Kutzneria chonburiensis: one gene and its partner. Each later gene encodes a partner of the first gene's protein in a complex. Links are inferred from orthologs where the notes say so. Each region holds a gene or a part of one and is shown on either strand. Other genes may lie near its edges.

Evidence for each region.
Region 2: the proteins of nusB (region 1) and rpsJ are in contact, whole or in part, in a solved structure (PDB 3D3B), measured with the Escherichia coli proteins. The link is inferred for Kutzneria chonburiensis from one-to-one orthologs.

Annotation. Positions count from the first base shown.
Region 1 is NZ_CP097263.1:332,255-335,403, forward strand. Bases 1-2,832 are described here. They hold nusB (transcription antitermination factor NusB), read left to right. Parts: upstream 1-1,122; coding sequence 1,123-1,542; downstream 1,543-2,832. Other genes in these bases: M3Q35_RS01685 (M24 family metallopeptidase), read left to right, coding at 1-510; efp (elongation factor P), read left to right, coding at 560-1,123; bldD (transcriptional regulator BldD), read right to left, coding at 1,634-2,122; pyrR (bifunctional pyr operon transcriptional regulator/uracil phosphoribosyltransferase PyrR), read left to right, coding at 2,382-2,832. Outside these bases: more of pyrR, read left to right, coding at 2,833-2,966; M3Q35_RS01710 (aspartate carbamoyltransferase catalytic subunit), read left to right, coding at 2,963-3,149. UniProt on the Escherichia coli protein: Part of the processive rRNA transcription and antitermination complex (rrnTAC). The complex forms an RNA-chaperone ring around the RNA exit tunnel of RNA polymerase (RNAP).
Region 2 is NZ_CP097263.1:6,720,576-6,723,559, reverse strand. What follows is about bases 77-2,743. They hold rpsJ (30S ribosomal protein S10), read left to right. Parts: upstream 77-1,090; coding sequence 1,091-1,396; downstream 1,397-2,743. Other genes in these bases: rplD (50S ribosomal protein L4), read left to right, coding at 2,072-2,743; rplC (50S ribosomal protein L3), read left to right, coding at 1,425-2,075; tuf (elongation factor Tu), read left to right, coding at 77-675. Outside these bases: more of tuf, read left to right, coding at 1-76; more of rplD, read left to right, coding at 2,744-2,755; rplW (50S ribosomal protein L23), read left to right, coding at 2,758-2,984. UniProt on the Escherichia coli protein: Involved in the binding of tRNA to the ribosomes. Part of the processive rRNA transcription and antitermination complex (rrnTAC). The complex forms an RNA-chaperone ring around the RNA exit tunnel of RNA polymerase (RNAP).

The DNA of each region.
Region 1 (3,149 bases):
GTCGCCGCCGGCGAGCACTCGGCCATCCCGCACCACGAGCCGACCGACGCCCAGCTCAAAACCGGTGACCTGGTCAAGATGGACTTCGGCGCGCTGGTCGACGGCTACCACTCGGACATGACCAGGGTGGTCGTGCTCGGGCCGGCGGCCGACTGGCAGACCGAGCTGTACGCCCTGGTGGCGGCGTCGCAGGCGGCCGGCCGCAAGGCCCTGAAGCCGGGCGCGACGTTCGCCGAGGTGGATGACGCCGCCCGCTCGGTGATCGCCGCCGCCGGCCGGTCCGAGCAGTTCATGCACGGTCTCGGACACGGCGTCGGGCTGGAGATCCACGAGGCTCCGGCACTGAGCAGGGCCGGGACCGGTACACTTGCCGCCGGCATGGCGGTCACCGTCGAGCCCGGCGTCTACGTGCCCGGGCAGGGTGGGGTCCGCATCGAGGACACTCTCATCGTGCGCGAGGGTGCGCCCGAGCTGCTCACCTTGACCACGAAAGAGCTCGTGGTCGTCTGACGCACGACCCGAACCCCGGCAGTCCGCGACTACAGGAGATTCCACCACCGTGGCCACCACCAACGACCTCAAGAACGGCCTCGTGCTCAGCCTGGACAACGGGCTGTGGACGGTCGTCGCGTTCCAGCACGTCAAGCCGGGCAAGGGCGGCGCCTTCGTGCGCACCACCCTCAAGCACGTGCTCACCGGCAAGGTGGTCGACCGGACCTTCAACGCCGGCACCAAGGTGGACACCGCCACGGTCGACAAGCGCGGCATGACCTACCTGTACAAGGACGGCGCCGACTTCGTCTTCATGGACGGCGACACCTACGACCAGATGACCATCCCGGCCGACACGGTCGGCGACGCGGCCAACTACATGCTGGAGAACACCGAGGCGATCGTCGCCGTGCACGAGGGCGTCGCGCTGTTCATCGAGCTGCCCACCTCGGTCGAGCTGGTCATCCAGCACACCGACCCGGGCCTGCAGGGCGACCGCTCCACCGGCGGCACCAAGCCGGCCACCCTGGAGACCGGCGCCGAGATCCAGGTGCCGCTGTTCGTCACCACCGGCGAGAAGGTCAAGGTCGACACCCGCGACGGCCGCTACCTGGGCCGGATCAACAACTGATGGGTGCCCGTAGCAAATACCGCAAACGCGCGGTCGACGTCCTCTACGAGGCCGACCTGCGCGCCGCGGACGCCGTGACGCTGCTCGCCGACCGGGTGGGCTCGCCCGACGTGCCGCCGGTCAGCGACTACACGATCACCCTGATCGAGGGCGTGACGGCCAACCGGACGCGGATCGACGAGCTGATCTCCGAGCACGCCGAGGGCTGGACCCTGGCCCGGATGCCGGCGGTCGACCGGGCGATCCTGCGGCTGGGCGTGTACGAGCTGCTGTGGGAGGCCGACGTGGACGACGCGGTGGCCATCACCGAGGCCGTCGAGCTGGCCAAGCAGCTGTCCACCGACGACTCGCCGCGCTTTGTCAACGGCGTCCTGGACAGTATCGCCCGTATCGCCGTGCACCTTCGCGCGGCGCTGTAGCGCTGGTTCAAATCTGGAAGGCCGCACCACCGGAACTCGGTGGTGCGGCCTTCCAGCGTTTGTCCCCAGGCTGTTGCGCGCTACGCGCGCCTTAATCCTCCTTGGACGGCCTTGCCTCAGGCGGCAGGACACCCCAGTCGATGAGCTGCTCGGTGAGCTCGCCGGGGGTCATGTCGTAGATGATGGCCAGCGACCGCAGGTCCTCGGTGCGGATGGAGAGCACCTTGCCGTTGTAGTCGCCGCGCTGGCTCTGGATGGTGGCGGCGTAGCGGGCCAGCGGACCGACCTTCTCCGCCGGCAGCTGCTGGAGCCGCTCCAGGTTTATGACGATCTTCGTGGCCGGCTCGGCCCCGGACGGCACGCGGCCCTCGGGCAGCAGCTCGGCCACGGGCACGCCGTAGAAGTCCGCCAGCTCGGCCAGCTTCTGCACGGTGACCGCGCGGTCGCCGCGCTCGTAGGAGCCGACGACGACCGCCTTCCAGCGACCGCCGGACTTCTGCTCGACGCCATGCAGTGACAATCCCTGCTGCTGGCGGATGGCGCGGAGCTTGGCCCCCAGCGCCTTGGCGTAATCGCCCATGTGGCGGTTCTCCGTTCATTCGCCCCGTCGGCCGGTAGCCATCGCCGCGGGGAGCCTGAGATCAATACGCAGAGTAATGGTCGCTCGCTGTCGTCACCAGGTCAAGCTGACTTCGCTGCGTCATGCGGGGGAGGGGGCCCCAACCACCCGGAAGGGCTACGCAGCGTGGCTGGTAACGTAGGTCCTGAGCTCGGCAGATGCCGAGCCGACCCGACGTCCTTTAAGGACCCGTCCGGTGAGGCGGGGAAGGAGGTCCACCGTGGCGCCGCGTGTTCGCGACGCGACGGACCCGGCCGAGCGTGAGCTCCTCTCGGCCGGCGATGTCGCGCGCACCATCGCCCGAATGGCCCATCAGATCATCGAGAAGACCTCGCTCGGTGGCGAGGCCCACCGCCCGGTCGTCCTGTTGGGGATCCCCAGTCGAGGGGCCCCGCTGGCCCGCCGGCTGGCCGAGTTGATCGCCGAGTTCTCCGACGTGACCGTTCCGGTCGGCGCGCTCGACGTCACCCTCTACCGCGACGACCTGCGGCGGCGGCCCAACCGGCCGCTGGAGTCCACCACGCTGCCCGACGGCGGCATCGACGACTGCCTGGTCGTGCTGGTGGACGACGTGCTGTTCTCCGGCCGCACCATCCGCGCCGCCCTCGACGCCCTGCGCGACGCCGGCCGCCCGGCCGCGGTGCAGCTGGCCGTCCTGGTCGACCGCGGGCACCGCGAGCTGCCCATCCGCGCCGACTACGTGGGCAAGAACGTGCCGACCTCGCGCACCGAGGAGGTGGCCGTCTGCCTCGCCGAGCTGGACGGGCGCGACGGCGTGTACCTGCGACGGGAAGACCACCAGTGAAACACCTGCTCTCCACCGACGGCCTCGACCCGGCGCAGGCCACCGCGGTGCTGGACACCGCGGACACGCTCAAGCGCACGCTGCTCGGCCGCGAGGTGCGCAAGCTGCCCACGCTGCGCGGCCGGACCGTCGTCACGATGTTCTACGAGAACTCCACCCGCACCCGGGTCTCCTTCGAGGTCG
Region 2 (2,984 bases), 6.4 Mb from region 1 along the record:
CGCGTGTCCGGCCTCAAGGCCCTCGAGGGTGACGAGAAGTGGGCCCAGTCGGTGCTGGAGCTCATGGACGCCGTGGACGAGAACGTCCCGGAGCCGGTCCGTGAGACCGACAAGGCGTTCCTCATGCCCGTCGAGGACGTCTTCACCATCACCGGTCGTGGCACCGTCGTCACCGGCCGCATCGAGCGCGGTGTGGTCAAGGTGAACGAGGAGGTGGAGGTCGTCGGAATCCGCGAGAAGGGGTTCAAGACCACCTGCACCAGCATCGAGATGTTCAAGAAGTTCCTCGACGAGGGCCGCGCCGGTGACAACGCCGCGCTGCTGCTCCGCGGTGTCAAGCGCGAAGACGTCGAGCGCGGCATGGTTGTGATCAAGCCGGGCACCACCACGGTGCACACGGAGTTCGAGGGCAACGTCTACATCCTGTCCAAGGACGAGGGCGGCCGCCACACGCCGTTCTTCAACAACTACCGGCCGCAGTTCTACTTCCGCACCACCGACGTGACCGGCGTCGTGACCCTCGACGAGGGCACCGAGATGGTCATGCCGGGCGACACCACGCACATGAGCGTCAAGCTGATCCAGCCGATCGCCATGGACGAGGGCCTGCGGTTCGCCATCCGCGAGGGTGGCCGCACCGTCGGCGCCGGCACCGTCGAGAAGATCATCAAGTAATTCGCTGGTGAGGGCCGGGTGACATTCATTTGTTACCTGGCCCTCACTTCGCCGGCCCCGATTTGGTCGCCGCACCTGGGTGTGGCATCCTTAACGGGTTGCTCGTTGCAGAGGCGGCTGGCTCGTTCGCGTTCCAGCCGCCCTGCTGCGAGAAGCCGGCACCCACACGGGCCTGAGATGGCCTGGGTGTACTGGGTCTGACCGGACCCCGCCTACTGAGGACTGAGCAAGGACCAGTAGGGCTGGTGTGCGCGTAGGCGCTGTGTCCCTGAAAAGGCGACACGCCCGACCGCGTGGACCGGAGGGCCCCGGCACCTGATGACATTTGACTCGTGAATAGGGGAGCGGCACAGCTGGGCCCCGGCCCGTCACGAGTCAGCCCGCAGCGGTACGAGAAGAGGAACGGCAAGCCATCATGGCGGGACAAAAGATCCGCATTCGGCTCAAGGCCTACGACCACGAGGCGATCGACGCGTCCGCGCGCAAGATCGTCGAGACCGTGACGCGCACCGGCGCTCGGGTCGTCGGGCCGGTGCCGCTGCCGACCGAGAAGAACGTCTACTGCGTCATTCGCTCGCCGCACAAGTACAAGGACTCGCGCGAGCACTTCGAGATGCGCACGCACAAGCGGCTGATCGACATCCTCGACCCGACGCCGAAGACGGTCGACGCGCTCATGCGCATCGACCTGCCGGCCAGCGTCGACGTCAACATCCAGTAAGCGCGCGGCGGCGGAGAGTAACGAACTCATGTCTGACAAGCAGATCAAGGGGATCCTGGGCACCAAGCTCGGCATGACCCAGGTCTTCGACGACAAGAACCGGGTTGTGCCGGTCACGGTCGTCAAGGCCGGGCCCAATGTCGTCACCCAGATCCGTACCGAGGAGAAGGACGGCTACACCGCCGTCCAGCTGGCCTTCGGCGCCATCGACCCGCGCAAGGTGAACAAGCCCCGCGCCGGTCACTTCGCCAAGGCCGGTGTGACGCCGCGACGCCACGTCGCCGAGCTGCGCACCACCGACGCCGACGCCTACGAGGTCGGCCAGGAGATCACCGCCGAGGTGTTCCCGGCGGGCTCCGTCGTCGACGTGGTCGGCACCAGCAAGGGCAAGGGCTACGCCGGTGTCATGAAGCGCCACGGCTTCAAGGGGTTGGGCGCCGGCCACGGCGTGCAGCGCAAGCACCGCTCGCCCGGCTCCATCGGCGGCTGTGCCACCCCGGGCCGCGTGTTCAAGGGTGTTCGCATGGCCGGCCGCATGGGCCACGCCCGCGTCACCACCCAGAACCTGACCGTGCACCAGGTGGAGGCCGAGTCCGGCCTGCTGCTCATCAAGGGCGCCATCCCCGGCCCCAAGGGCGGCCTGGTGTTCGTGAAGACGGCCGCGAAGGGCGGTGCCTGATGACCACTCTGGACATTCGCAACGCCTCTGGTGAGGCTGCCGGCAGCGTCGAGCTGCCCGCCGAGATCTTCGACGTGCAGGCGAACATCCCGCTGATGCACCAGGTCGTCGTGGCCCAGCTGGCCGCGGCCCGCCAGGGCACGCACGCCACCAAGACCCGCGGCGACGTCCGCGGCGGTGGCAAGAAGCCGTACCGCCAGAAGGGCACCGGCCGCGCCCGTCAGGGCTCGACCCGGTCGCCGCAGTTCGCCGGCGGTGGCGTCTCGCACGGCCCGCAGCCGCGTGACTACGCGCAGCGGACGCCCAAGAAGATGAAGGCCGCCGCGCTGCGTGGCGCCCTGTCCGACCGGGCTCGCGCCGGCCGGCTGCACGTGGTCAGCTCCCTGGTCGGCGGCGACAAGCCGTCCACCAAGGACGCGCGCATCGCGCTCGCCGCCATCACGGAGTCGCGCCGCACGCTGGTCGTGCTGGGCCGCTTCGAGGAGCAGGACTGGCTGAGCGTGCGCAACCTGGCCAACGTGCACCCGATCGCGCCGGACCAGCTGAACACCTACGACGTGCTGGTCAACGACGACGTCGTGTTCACGAAGGACGCGTACGAGCTGTTCATCGCCGGCCCGAGCAAGGGTCGTTCGGTCAAGGCCACGGCCCGCTCGTCCGAGCTGACCGAGGAGGTCTGACCATGATCCCCGACCACAGGGACATCCTGCTCTCGCCGGTGATCTCCGAGAAGAGCTACAGCCTTCTCGAGGAGAACAAGTACACCTTCCTGGTGGCTCCGGACGCCAACAAGACGCAGATCAAGATCGCGGTCGAGAAGGTCTTCGGCGTCAAGGTCCTGAGCGTCAACACGATCAACCGCCAGGGCAAGCGGAAGCGGACCCGGTCCGGCTTCGGCAAGCGCAAGGA